Regions from separate parts of the Planococcus versutus genome, predicted to be linked through region 1. Evidence: a T-box and tRNA genes for the amino acid it is inferred to sense, from the RefSeq annotation. Region 1 holds a T-box; the other regions hold tRNA genes.
What was found. The T-box of region 1 lies ahead of I858_RS06850 (valine--tRNA ligase). A T-box ahead of a tRNA ligase gene usually reads a tRNA of that ligase, here a tRNA-Val.
Positions count from the first base shown of each region.

Region 2: it has a tRNA-Val gene. The T-box ahead of I858_RS06850 (valine--tRNA ligase) is inferred to sense a tRNA for this amino acid. The anticodon was not compared.
Region 3: it has a tRNA-Val gene. The T-box ahead of I858_RS06850 (valine--tRNA ligase) is inferred to sense a tRNA for this amino acid. The anticodon was not compared.

Region 1 is NZ_CP016540.2:1,348,559-1,352,890, reverse strand. Features, by position in the region: gene I858_RS06850 (valine--tRNA ligase) at 1-2,324, opposite strand, end outside; T-box leader at 2,375-2,596, opposite strand; gene hemL (glutamate-1-semialdehyde 2,1-aminomutase) at 3,013-4,299, opposite strand; gene hemB (porphobilinogen synthase) at 4,296-4,332, opposite strand, start outside.
Region 2 is NZ_CP016540.2:970,257-974,588, forward strand. Features, by position in the region: rRNA gene I858_RS04810 (23S ribosomal RNA) at 1-1,261, shown strand, start outside; rRNA gene rrf (5S ribosomal RNA) at 1,403-1,518, shown strand; tRNA gene I858_RS04820 (tRNA-Asn) at 1,530-1,604, shown strand; tRNA gene I858_RS04825 (tRNA-Ser) at 1,609-1,698, shown strand; tRNA gene I858_RS04830 (tRNA-Glu) at 1,721-1,795, shown strand; tRNA gene I858_RS04835 (tRNA-Val) at 1,803-1,878, shown strand; tRNA gene I858_RS04840 (tRNA-Met) at 1,923-1,999, shown strand; tRNA gene I858_RS04845 (tRNA-Asp) at 2,003-2,078, shown strand; tRNA gene I858_RS04850 (tRNA-Phe) at 2,096-2,171, shown strand; tRNA gene I858_RS04855 (tRNA-Thr) at 2,190-2,265, shown strand; tRNA gene I858_RS04860 (tRNA-Tyr) at 2,272-2,354, shown strand; tRNA gene I858_RS04865 (tRNA-Trp) at 2,360-2,433, shown strand; tRNA gene I858_RS04870 (tRNA-His) at 2,453-2,527, shown strand; tRNA gene I858_RS04875 (tRNA-His) at 2,569-2,644, shown strand; tRNA gene I858_RS04880 (tRNA-Gln) at 2,656-2,727, shown strand; tRNA gene I858_RS04885 (tRNA-Gly) at 2,735-2,809, shown strand; tRNA gene I858_RS04890 (tRNA-Cys) at 2,817-2,890, shown strand; tRNA gene I858_RS04895 (tRNA-Leu) at 2,900-2,983, shown strand; gene I858_RS04900 (DUF47 domain-containing protein) at 3,201-3,818, shown strand; gene I858_RS04905 (inorganic phosphate transporter) at 3,834-4,332, shown strand, end outside.
Region 3 is NZ_CP016540.2:1,151,378-1,155,709, reverse strand. Features, by position in the region: gene I858_RS05895 (DMT family transporter) at 1-663, shown strand, start outside; tRNA gene I858_RS05890 (tRNA-Glu) at 676-747, opposite strand; tRNA gene I858_RS05885 (tRNA-Ser) at 754-844, opposite strand; tRNA gene I858_RS05880 (tRNA-Asn) at 849-923, opposite strand; tRNA gene I858_RS05875 (tRNA-Ile) at 925-1,001, opposite strand; tRNA gene I858_RS05870 (tRNA-Gly) at 1,014-1,086, opposite strand; tRNA gene I858_RS05865 (tRNA-Phe) at 1,093-1,168, opposite strand; tRNA gene I858_RS05860 (tRNA-Asp) at 1,186-1,261, opposite strand; tRNA gene I858_RS05855 (tRNA-Met) at 1,265-1,341, opposite strand; tRNA gene I858_RS05850 (tRNA-Ser) at 1,388-1,480, opposite strand; tRNA gene I858_RS05845 (tRNA-Ile) at 1,496-1,572, opposite strand; tRNA gene I858_RS05840 (tRNA-Met) at 1,581-1,654, opposite strand; tRNA gene I858_RS05835 (tRNA-Ala) at 1,676-1,751, opposite strand; tRNA gene I858_RS05830 (tRNA-Pro) at 1,758-1,834, opposite strand; tRNA gene I858_RS05825 (tRNA-Arg) at 1,862-1,938, opposite strand; tRNA gene I858_RS05820 (tRNA-Leu) at 1,970-2,058, opposite strand; tRNA gene I858_RS05815 (tRNA-Gly) at 2,083-2,157, opposite strand; tRNA gene I858_RS05810 (tRNA-Leu) at 2,163-2,247, opposite strand; tRNA gene I858_RS05805 (tRNA-Lys) at 2,269-2,344, opposite strand; tRNA gene I858_RS05800 (tRNA-Thr) at 2,356-2,431, opposite strand; tRNA gene I858_RS05795 (tRNA-Val) at 2,439-2,514, opposite strand; rRNA gene rrf (5S ribosomal RNA) at 2,525-2,640, opposite strand; rRNA gene I858_RS05785 (23S ribosomal RNA) at 2,779-4,332, opposite strand, start outside.

The sequences.
Region 1 (4,332 bases):
TTACAGAACCGTTCGATGTATGCGGCGTTTGCTTCTAATACCGCATGCGTATTGGCGTCTTTTGCAGAAATCGTCAATGGCACTTTTTTGCTCATTGGCGATTGTACTTCTGCACGAATTGTACGAACTGAACGAATCACATCCATTAACAGCTTCATGCTAGAAGACTGGCTTTGGTTTGTTAATGAGTCATCTACTGTCGGCCACGCAGCAATCGTAATCGATTCGCCTTCATGTGGCAAGTTCTGCCAAATCTCTTCTGTAATAAACGGCATGAACGGATGCAATAAACGCATTGTGTTGTCTAATACATACGCGAGAACTGAACGCGTCATTTTCTTCGCGTTTTCATCTTCACCGTATAGTGGAAGTTTAGCCATTTCAATGTACCAGTCACAGAAATCATCCCAAATGAAATTATAAAGCGAACGTCCCACTTCACCAAATTCATAGCGTTCAGCAAGTTCAGTGACTTGTTCAATGGTTTCATTTAACCGTGTTAAAATCCATGAATCGGCCACTGACTTTTTGCCCGATAAGTCGATTTGGTCGTACGTCATGCCTTCCATGTTCATCAACGCAAAACGTGATGCGTTCCAGATTTTGTTGGCAAAGTTCCATACTGACTCTACTTTGTCATTTGAATAACGAAGATCTTGTCCTGGAGACGATGCTGTTGCTAGGAAGTAACGCAGCGAATCTGCTCCGTACTGTGAAATCACATCCATTGGATCGACACCGTTACCTAGTGACTTCGACATTTTGCGTCCTTCAGCATCGCGAACCAGTCCGTGAATCAAGACGTCTTTAAACGGTTTTTCACCCGTAAATTCGAGTGCTTGGAAAATCATACGCGATACCCAAAAGTTAATAATGTCATAGCCTGTCACTAATGCATCGGTTGGGTAGTAACGGCTAAGATCTTCGTTTTCTTCTGGCCAGCCAAGTGTTGAAAACGGCCACAAAGCAGATGAGAACCATGTGTCTAATACATCTTCGTCTTGCGTCCAGTTTTCAGCGTCAGCCGGTGCTTCATGACCTACATAAATTTCATTGGTTTCGTTATGGTACCAAGCTGGAATTTGATGTCCCCACCAAAGTTGACGAGAAATACACCAATCGCGAATATTTTCCATCCAGTGCAAATACGTTTTTTCAAAGCGATCTGGCACAAAATGAACGCCGTCGCCATTTTTTTGTGCTTCTACAGATGCTGCTGCAAGAGGTTGCATATCTACAAACCATTGTGTTGAGAGATAAGGTTCCACCACAGCACCGCTTCGCTCAGAGTGACCCACAGAGTGCATATGCTCTTCGATTTCAAACAACACATCCATGTCTTGTAAGTCTTTAACGATTTGCTTGCGACATTCAAAACGGTCAAGTCCTTCGTATTTCCCGGCGTTTTCGTTCATTGAACCATCTTCGTGCATTACGAGTACACGTTCTAAATTGTGTCGGTTGCCAATTTCAAAGTCATTCGGATCATGAGCTGGTGTGATTTTGACAGCACCACTGCCGAATTCTCTATCTACGTAATCGTCCGCTACAATTTCAATTTCGCGACCAATGATTGGCAAGATTACTTTTTTACCGATTAAATGCTGGTAACGTTCGTCTTTCGGGTGAACAGCCACAGCTGTATCGCCAAGCATTGTTTCGGGACGAGTTGTCGCAATTTCAATATGCCCACTGCCATCTGCAAGTGGATAACGCATATGATAAAACGCGCCTTTAACGTCTTTGTGAATTACTTCAATATCTGAAATGGCTGTTTTGGTATTCGGATCCCAGTTGATGATGTACTTGCCGCGGTAAATAAGTTTTTTCTCGTATAGTTTTACGAATACTTCACGTACTGCCTTTGACAAACCATCGTCCAACGTAAAACGCTCACGTGAATAATCAAGACCTAAGCCTAATTTCGCCCATTGCTCACGAATGTGACCTGCGTATTGATCTTTCCATTTCCACGATTCTTGAAGAAACGCTTCACGACCCAAGTCGTAGCGTGAACGGCCTTCTTCTTTCAGCTTGCCTTCCACTTTTGCTTGCGTTGCAATTCCGGCATGGTCCATTCCTGGAAGCCATAACGCATCAAAGCCTTGCATGCGTTTCATGCGTGTTAAAATGTCTTGCAAGGTTGTGTCCCACGCGTGCCCTAAGTGCAACCTGCCGGTAACGTTTGGTGGAGGAATCACAATAGTATAAGGTGTTTTGCCGCTTTCTGGTTTGGCTTCAAAGAATTTTTGTTCGACCCACCAATCGTAACGGCCTTTTTCAATCGATTGCGGATCGTACTTTGTGGACATTTGTTCAGTCATGGAAATTCCTCCTTTAATTTCTCGTAGAACGCAAAAAACTCCCGTCGTCTGTAAAGGACGAAGGAGTTTTTCGCGGTACCACCTTTATACACAGGTCTATGTGCAGACCCGGCTCTCAAGTTTCATAACGGATGTTCAGTCCGGTTCCCGCTACTCGTTTCACGGCAACTGCTCCGAGGTGACATTCAACTGGACGCACATAAAGACCTCTCACCCAATGGTCTTCTCTCTGAAATGTACGCACAATTTACTATCCTCATCAACGCATAAAATATCTAATTACTCTTATTGTACTCAATATCTAGTTTTAGCGTCAAGTTTATTTTCTGGTTGTGATGGTTAGTGTGGCTTTCTTATGTCGCTCGGGTCGCTTTGGGCATGGCTCTCGCAATAAGACCGGAAGTACACCGGTCTTATTGCTTCGCCTAGCCCCTGGTCGCGCCTCGCTTAGAGAATAGCGATTTGCTTGATGGTTTGTGTTTATAGTTAGTGTGGCTTTCTCATGTCGCTCGGGTCGCTTTGGGTATGGCTTAGACAATAGAACATCTACTGGTAGCCTAGTGTTTATAGTTAGTGATGCTTCTCATGTCGTTCTTTAAATGATTAGAATATTAATTGGTAGTAATTTTTTTACATGAAAAAAAGCTGAGACACCTGAAATTTTCAGATGCTTCAGCTTTTGGCTTTGTTAACGTGCCAATTTAGCAAATACCGTGTGGAATGCTTCTACAGTTTTTGCGATGTGCTCTTCTGTATGAGCAGTTGATAAGAACATGCCTTCAAACTGAGATGGTGGCAAGTAAATGCCTTCTGCTGCCATTAAGCGATAGTAATCTGCGAACAGCTCAAGGTCTGAAGTTTTGGCTGATTCGAAATCTACTACCTTTTCATTTGTAAAGAAAACACCGATCATTGAACCTGCACGGTTAACAGTATGCGGGATGTTGTATTTTATTGCAGCTTCACGGAAACCTTTTTCGAGTTGATCGCCGCGTTCAATAAATACATCGTAGCTTTCATTGGTTAAGCGAGACAACGTTTCAAAACCTGCGCGCATGGCAAGTGGATTCCCTGATAAAGTACCCGCTTGATATATTGAACCGCTCGGTGCAACTTGTTCCATAATTTCACGCTTGCCACCGAATGCACCGACTGGTAATCCCCCACCGATTACTTTGCCTAAACACGTCATATCCGGTGTTACACCATAATAGCCCTGTGCACAGTTATAGCCTACACGGAAACCGGTCATAACTTCATCAAAGATAAGAACCGTGCCGTTTTCATGCGTTAAATTGCGAAGCTCTGTTAAGAAACCGTCATTTGGTGGAACCACACCCATGTTTCCTGCAACGGGTTCTACAATAACTGCAGCTAGTTCATCACCAAACTCTTGGAACACCAATCGAACACTTTCAAGGTCATTGAAGGGAACAGTAATCGTGTTTTTAGCAATTGATGCTGGTACACCTGGTGAGTCTGGCAAGCCTAAAGTTGCAACGCCTGAACCCGCTTTGATCAACAAGCTGTCAGCATGGCCGTGGTAACAACCTTCAAACTTCAGGATTTTGTCTCGTCCTGTATAACCGCGTGCTACGCGTAATGCGCTCATCGTCGCTTCTGTTCCTGATGAAACCATGCGGACCATTTCAATTGATGGAACGCGTTCCATGACTAATTTCGCCATCGTGTTTTCAAGTTCAGTGGGTGCACCGAAAGATGTGCCTAGTGCCGCTGTTTCTTGAATCGCTTTTACAACATCTTCTTGTGCATGACCCAAAATAAGAGGGCCATAGGATAAGACATAATCAATATACGTATTGCCATCAACGTCTGTAAGGATTGCGCCACTTCCTGATTGCATAAAGATCGGATCCATATTAACTGATTTAAAAGCACGAACCGGGCTGTTAACGCCGCCTGGCATTAACGTTTTGGCTTCAGTAAATGCGGCTACTGATTTTTCGTATGTCATTTTTTCCCCTCCAACCAGCGTGCTGCGTCTTTC
Region 2 (4,332 bases), 380 kb from region 1:
GCGAGAAGAGAATTCTAAGGTGAGCGAGTGAACTCTCGTTAAGGAACTCGGCAAAATGACCCCGTAACTTCGGGAGAAGGGGTGCTCTGGTAGGGTGAATAGCCCGAGAGAGCCGCAGTGAATAGGCCCAGGCGACTGTTTAGCAAAAACACAGGTCTCTGCAAAACCGTAAGGTGACGTATAGGGGCTGACGCCTGCCCGGTGCTGGAAGGTTAAGAGGAGTGCTTAGCGCAAGCGAAGGTGCGAATTGAAGCCCCAGTAAACGGCGGCCGTAACTATAACGGTCCTAAGGTAGCGAAATTCCTTGTCGGGTAAGTTCCGACCCGCACGAAAGGCGTAACGATCTGGGCACTGTCTCAACGAGAGACTCGGTGAAATTATAGTACCTGTGAAGATGCAGGTTACCCGCGACAGGACGGAAAGACCCCGTGGAGCTTTACTGTAGCCTGATATTGAATTTTGGTGCAACTTGTACAGAATAGGTAGGAGCCTTAGATTCCGGAGCGCCAGCTTCGGCGGAGGCGTCAGTGGGATACTACCCTGGTTGTATTGAAATTCTAACCCACAAGCCTGATCGGCTTGGGAGACAGTGTCAGGCGGGCAGTTTGACTGGGGCGGTCGCCTCCTAAAGAGTAACGGAGGCGCCCAAAGGTTCCCTCAGAATGGTTGGAAATCATTCGCAGAGTGTAAAGGCAGAAGGGAGCTTGACTGCGAGACGTACAGGTCGAGCAGGGTCGAAAGACGGGCTTAGTGATCCGGTGGTTCCGCATGGAAGGGCCATCGCTCAACGGATAAAAGCTACCCCGGGGATAACAGGCTTATCTCCCCCAAGAGTCCACATCGACGGGGAGGTTTGGCACCTCGATGTCGGCTCATCGCATCCTGGGGCTGTAGTCGGTCCCAAGGGTTGGGCTGTTCGCCCATTAAAGCGGTACGCGAGCTGGGTTCAGAACGTCGTGAGACAGTTCGGTCCCTATCCGTCGCGGGCGCAGGAAATTTGAGAGGAGCTGTCCTTAGTACGAGAGGACCGGGATGGACACACCGCTGGTGTACCAGTTGTTCTGCCAAGGGCATCGCTGGGTAGCTATGTGTGGCCGGGATAAGTGCTGAAAGCATCTAAGCACGAAGCCCCCCTCAAGATGAGATTTCCCATTGCGCAAGCAAGTAAGATCCCTCAAAGACGATGAGGTAGATAGGTTCGAGGTGGAAGCGTGGCGACACGTGCAGCTGACGAATACTAATCGATCGAGGACTTAACCAACAAACTGTACGCGAATCATGCACGATTTGTTTCACCTGTCGTTTATCCAGTTTTGAAAGAATAAGTGCAAGTTTTTGAAAAAAAGCTTGAAAATACCGGGAGTACTGGTATAATAAATCTTGTCTTTCAAAATAAAATCAGTCTGGTAATGATGGCAAAGAGGCCACACCCGTTCCCATCTCGAACACGGCAGTTAAGCTCTTTTGCGCCGATGGTAGTTGGGGGTTTCCCCCTGTGAGAGTAGGACGTTGCCAGTCTGAAAAAATATTCCGAAGTAGCTCAGTGGTAGAGCACCGCACTGTTAATGCGATGGTCGTAGGTTCGAGTCCTACCTTCGGAGCCAATATGGAGAGCTGTCCGAGTGGCCGAAGGAGCATGATTGGAAATCATGTAGGCGGGCAACCGTCTCAAGGGTTCGAATCCCTTGCTCTCCGCCAGAAGTTCTGTTTAAAAAAGCACGGCCCCTTGGTCAAGCGGTTAAGACACCGCCCTTTCACGGCGGTAACACGGGTTCGAATCCCGTAGGGGTCACCAATTTCATGGAGGATTAGCTCAGCTGGGAGAGCATCTGCCTTACAAGCAGAGGGTCGGCGGTTCGATCCCGTCATCCTCCACCATTTTCTTAGAAATCACATAAGTGTTTTTTGAAAAGTAGTATTATCGCGGGGTGGAGCAGTTCGGTAGCTCGTTGGGCTCATAACCCAAAGGTCGCAGGTTCAAATCCTGCCCCCGCAACCAATTGGTCCCGTGGTGTAGCGGTTAACATGCCTGCCTGTCACGCAGGAGATCGCCGGTTCGATCCCGGTCGGGACCGCCATTTTTAATAAATAAAGTGGGTCAGTAGCTCAGTCGGTAGAGCATTAGATTGAAGCTCTAAGTGTCGGCGGTTCGATTCCGTCCTGACCCACCATTTTTTTAATTTCTCCATGCCGGAGTAGCTCAACTGGTAGAGCAACTGACTTGTAATCAGTAGGTTGAGGGTTCAAGTCCTTTCTCCGGCACCATTCTTAGGTGGGGTAGCGAAGTGGCTAAACGCGGCGGACTGTAAATCCGCTCCTTCGGGTTCGGCAGTTCGAATCTGCCCCCACCACCAGTTTTAGGGGCATAGTTTAACGGTAGAACAGAGGTCTCCAACACCTCCGATGTGGGTTCGATTCCTACTGCCCCTGCCAATTTTAAAATTTTATGATGGCGGTCGTGGCGAAGTGGTTAACGCACCGGATTGTGATTCCGGCACTCGGGGTTCAATTCCCCTCGTCCGCCCCAAGTTTTCATTTCATTAAGTGAACTTATAAAATAGTAAAGTGGCGGTCGTGGCGAAGTGGTTAACGCACCGGATTGTGATTCCGGCACTCGGGGGTTCAATTCCCCTCGTCCGCCCCATCTTTTATTAGTGGGGTATAGCCAAGCGGTAAGGCAACGGGTTTTGATCCCGTCATGCCCTGGTTCGAATCCAGGTACCCCAGCTTTATTGCGGAAGTAGTTCAGTGGTAGAACGCCACCTTGCCAAGGTGGAGGTCGCGAGTTCGAACCTCGTCTTCCGCTCCACTATTTTGGCGGCATAGCCAAGCGGTAAGGCATGGGTCTGCAACACCCTTATCACCGGTTCGAGTCCGGTTGCCGCCTCCATAATAATTTGCCGGCGTGGCGGAATTGGCAGACGCGCGGGACTCAAAATCCCGTTCCTTCACGGGAGTGTCGGTTCGACCCCGACCGCCGGTATCATAAAGGACCTGCCTGTCCTTTCAAACCCCTTATCTATGAGTACTCATAGATAAGGGGTTTTTGTTTTGCTTATTAGGATGTAATAAACCCGAATGGAATATTCAGTTTTATTAAGGCTTTGTAAATTCAGTATAAAGCTAGTATTATTATTGTGTAAAATAAGCTATTATAATTTAGCCAAGAAATTATTTTACGAAAATAGGAGGCAAAGAAAATGGCGTTCAAAAAGAAGGATAAGTTCGCTTTACAGTTGAGTGATATTGCGTTGAATTTAAAAGAGAGCGCTACTTATTTTGCGGATTTTAAATTGGAAAATACAAATGATTTAATCGTTTTCTCCAATACCATGAAGGATTTCGAAACAAAAGGTGATTCTTACGTGCATTCGATTATTCAAGATTTGAATAACGCTTTTATTACACCAATTGAACGTGAAGATATCTTAGCTCTGGCCATGAGCATGGACGACGTTTTAGATGGATTAGAAAATACAGCTGCATTATTTGAAATGTATTCAATTGTAACAGCAGATGAATACATGCTTGAATTTGTAGAAGCTATTCAATTAAGTACTTTAGAAATTGAAGTTGGCGTAGAACTTATGGTTTCTAAAAAGCTGCCTCAAATGAGAGAACATGCCATTAAAATAAAAGAGTACGAATCTCAATGTGATGCAATCTTGCGCCGATCAATTAAAAATTTGTTTCACACAGAAAAAGATCCGATTCGAATTATTCAATATAAAGATATTTATGCAGAGTTAGAAGAAATCGCTGATCACTGTCAGAAAGTAGCAAATACATTCGAATCAATCATCATGAAAAACGCTTAAGGAGCAAAGAGACTTATGGATATGGTATTGCTGTTAACGGTATTGATCGTCATCTTTGCGATTATTTTTGATTTTATCAATGGATTTCATGATACGGCAAACTCTATAGCTACTGCCGTCTCTACAAAAGCACTAACTCCGAGACGGGCCATTCTTCTAGCCGCTATTATGAACTTTGTTGGCGCTATGGCTTTCACAGGAGTTGCCAAAACAATCACTAAAGACATTGTAGACCCTTTTCTGCTTAGTGATGGCTCTGTGGTTATACTTGCTGCCTTATTTGCTGCTATCACTTGGAACTTGTTGACGTGGTATTATGGCATTCCTAGTAGTTCTTCGCACGCATTAATTGGGTCTATTGCAGGTGCTGCCATAGCAAGTGCTGGATTTGCTGCTCTTAACTACAGTGGCTTTCTAGCAATATTGCAGGCGTTGATTTTTTCACCGATTCTGGCATTGATCATTGGTTACTTGATGTATAGTATTTTTAAAGTAGTGTTTAGAAATCATAATT
Region 3 (4,332 bases), 200 kb from region 1:
CAAATTACCATAGTCGCTGGTACATTACTGGCTCCCTTATTTCTCATTACCATACATAGTAATAAAGGAACTACTCAACTAAGAGGAAAGATTCCTGTTAAAAGCTTGATGATTTCTTTTATCATATTAACAGGTGTCAGTTTAATGCAACTTGAACACGTAGCAACTGTTTCTTCTTCAACGCTTTGGTTTGGTTTTATCTCTGTGATTCTCGCGGCTTTTGCATATCCATTAGGAAATAGAAAAATGATGGATATATGTGGAGGTAGGTTAGATGCTTATCGGAGGGTTTTGGGCATGACATTAGCTAGTCTACCTTTTTGGTTCGTACTATCATTATACGGGCTTGTTACTGTAGGTGGACCTACTGCTTCACAAAGCTTACAAACTTTAATTGTAGCGATCAGTTCCGGTGTAATTGCAACAGTACTCTTCTTTAAAGCTACTGATCTAGTCAGAGAAGACATGCAGAAACTAGGAGCGGTGGAAGCGACCCAATCAATGGAGGTTTTATTTGCATTAGCAGGAGAAGTCCTTTTCTTGTCAATTGTCTTGCCTTCAAGTCTAGCAATAATCGGGATTTTCATTGTAATGCTTGGCATGATTCTTCACAGTTTTAATTCTAGTAAAACGAAAAAAAGTGTTATGCAATTAAATGCATAACACTTTTTATAATGACCCCTACGGGATTCGAACCCGTGTTACCGCCGTGAAAGGGCGGTGTCTTAACCGCTTGACCAAGGGGCCAAATACTGGCGGAGAAGGAGGGATTTGAACCCTCGCGCCGGTTGCCCGACCTACACCCTTAGCAGGGGCGCCTCTTCAGCCACTTGAGTACTTCCCCAGTATGGCTCCGAAGGTAGGACTCGAACCTACGACCATCGCATTAACAGTGCGGTGCTCTACCACTGAGCTACTTCGGAATGGTGGGCCTAAATGGACTCGAACCATCGACCTCACGCTTATCAGGCGTGCGCTCTAACCAGCTGAGCTATAGGCCCATATGTATATAATGGAGCGGGTGGGGGGAATCGAACCCCATCATCAGCTTGGAAGGCTGAGGTTTTACCACTAAACTACACCCGCATAAAATGGTGGGTCAGGACGGAATCGAACCGCCGACACTTAGAGCTTCAATCTAATGCTCTACCGACTGAGCTACTGACCCACTTTATTTATTAAAAATGGCGGTCCCGACCGGGATCGAACCGGCGATCTCCTGCGTGACAGGCAGGCATGTTAACCGCTACACCACGGGACCAATTGGTTGCGGGGGCAGGATTTGAACCTGCGACCTTTGGGTTATGAGCCCAACGAGCTACCGAACTGCTCCACCCCGCGACAATATTATAATGTTAAAGAAAATCGTCCACACATTTTAAAAATATGGAGGAGGAAGAGGGATTCGAACCCCCGCGGGATTTGACTCCCCTGTCGGTTTTCAAGACCGATCCCTTCAGCCAAACTTGGGTATTCCTCCGAGATAAAATACATATGGTGGACCTTGCAGGACTCGAACCTGCGACCGGACGGTTATGAGCCGTCTGCTCTAACCAACTGAGCTAAAGGTCCTAAAAAAGTGGCGGCAGAGGGGATCGAACCCCCGACCTCACGGGTATGAACCGTACGCTCTAGCCAGCTGAGCTACGCCGCCGGGATCTTTACTGTAAAAAATTGGTGGAGCCTAGCGGGATCGAACCGCTGACCTCCTGCGTGCAAGGCAGGCGCTCTCCCAGCTGAGCTAAGGCCCCATTGTTTGGTCGGGAAGACAGGATTCGAACCTGCGACCCCTTGGTCCCAAACCAAGTGCTCTACCAAGCTGAGCTACTTCCCGAACTTGAGATGCTGGATGTAAAAATTATGGTGCGCCCGAGAGGACTCGAACCTCTAACCGCTTGATTCGTAGTCAAGTACTCTATCCAATTGAGCTACGGGCGCATATGATGCTATTCACTGTTTTGTGAAAAGATGGTGCCGAGGACCGGAATCGAACCGGTACGGTAGTCACCTACCGCAGGATTTTAAGTCCTGTGCGTCTGCCAGTTCCGCCACCCCGGCTTAGGGTCGATAAAGATTAAAAATTGGAGCGGAAGACGAGGTTCGAACTCGCGACCTCCACCTTGGCAAGGTGGCGTTCTACCACTGAACTACTTCCGCAAAAATGGTGCGGGTGAAGGGAGTCGAACCCCCACGCCCGAAGGCGCTAGATCCTAAGTCTAGTGCGTCTGCCAGTTCCGCCACACCCGCGTGGCAATTATTAAATTAAAATGGTGAGCCATGAAGGATTCGAACCTTCGACCCTCTGATTAAAAGTCAGATGCTCTACCAGCTGAGCTAATGGCTCATTTACATGAGTGGTGCCGGAGAAAGGAGTCGAACCCTCGACCTACTGATTACAAGTCAGTTGCTCTACCAACTGAGCTACTCCGGCAAAAAAATGGTGGAGGATGACGGGATCGAACCGCCGACCCTCTGCTTGTAAGGCAGATGCTCTCCCAGCTGAGCTAATCCTCCAATATGTATTGCCCAGCGACGTCCTACTCTCACAGGGGGAAACCCCCAACTACCATCGGCGCAAAAGAGCTTAACTGCCGTGTTCGAGATGGGAACGGGTGTGGCCTCTTTGCCATCATCACTGGACTATTTTTTTGAAAGACAAGGTTTAGTATACCAGTACTCCTGGTATTTTCAAGCTTTTTTTCAAAAACTTGTACTTATTCTTTCAAAACTGGATAAACGACAGGTGAAACAAATCGTGCATGATTCGCGTACAGTTTGTTGGTTAAGTCCTCGATCGATTAGTATTCGTCAGCTGCACGTGTCGCCACGCTTCCACCTCGAACCTATCTACCTCATCGTCTTTGAGGGATCTTACTTGCTTGCGCAATGGGAAATCTCATCTTGAGGGGGGCTTCGTGCTTAGATGCTTTCAGCACTTATCCCGGCCACACATAGCTACCCAGCGATGCCCTTGGCAGAACAACTGGTACACCAGCGGTGTGTCCATCCCGGTCCTCTCGTACTAAGGACAGCTCCTCTCAAATTTCCTGCGCCCGCGACGGATAGGGACCGAACTGTCTCACGACGTTCTGAACCCAGCTCGCGTACCGCTTTAATGGGCGAACAGCCCAACCCTTGGGACCGACTACAGCCCCAGGATGCGATGAGCCGACATCGAGGTGCCAAACCTCCCCGTCGATGTGGACTCTTGGGGGAGATAAGCCTGTTATCCCCGGGGTAGCTTTTATCCGTTGAGCGATGGCCCTTCCATGCGGAACCACCGGATCACTAAGCCCGTCTTTCGACCCTGCTCGACATGTACGTCTCGCAGTCAAGCTCCCTTCTGCCTTTACACTCTGCGAATGATTTCCAACCATTCTGAGGGAACCTTTGGGCGCCTCCGTTACTCTTTAGGAGGCGACCGCCCCAGTCAAACTGCCCGCCTGACACTGTCTCCCAAGCCGATCAGGCTTGTGGGTTAGAATTTCAATACAACCAGGGTAGTATCCCACTGACGCCTCCGCCGAAGCTGGCGCTCCGGAATCTAAGGCTCCTACCTATTCTGTACAAGTTGCACCAAAATTCAATATCAGGCTACAGTAAAGCTCCACGGGGTCTTTCCGTCCTGTCGCGGGTAACCTGCATCTTCACAGGTACTATAATTTCACCGAGTCTCTCGTTGAGACAGTGCCCAGATCGTTACGCCTTTCGTGCGGGTCGGAACTTACCCGACAAGGAATTTCGCTACCTTAGGACCGTTATAGTTACGGCCGCCGTTTACTGGGGCTTCAATTCGCACCTTCGCTTGCGCTAAGCACTCCTCTTAACCTTCCAGCACCGGGCAGGCGTCAGCCCCTATACGTCACCTTACGGTTTTGCAGAGACCTGTGTTTTTGCTAAACAGTCGCCTGGGCCTATTCACTGCGGCTCTCTCGGGCTATTCACCCTACCAGAGCACCCCTTCTCCCGAAGTTACGGGGTCATTTTGCCGAGTTCCTTAACGAGAGTTCACTCGCTCACCTTAGAATTCTCTTCTCGCCTACCTGTGTCGGTTTGCGGTACGGGCACCTCCCGCCTCGCTAGAGGCTTTTCTTGGCAGTGTGAAATCAGGGACTCTGAGGTAAACCTCTTGCCATCACAGCTCAACGTATCAGGAATGGGATTTGCCTCATTCCACGCCTCACTGCTTGGACGTGCACAACCAACGGCACGCTCTCCTTATCCTTCTGCGTCCCCCCATTGCTCAAACGGCGGGGAGGTGGTACAGGAATATCAACCTGTTGTCCATCGTCTACGCCTATCGGCCTCGACTTAGGTCCCGACTAACCCTGA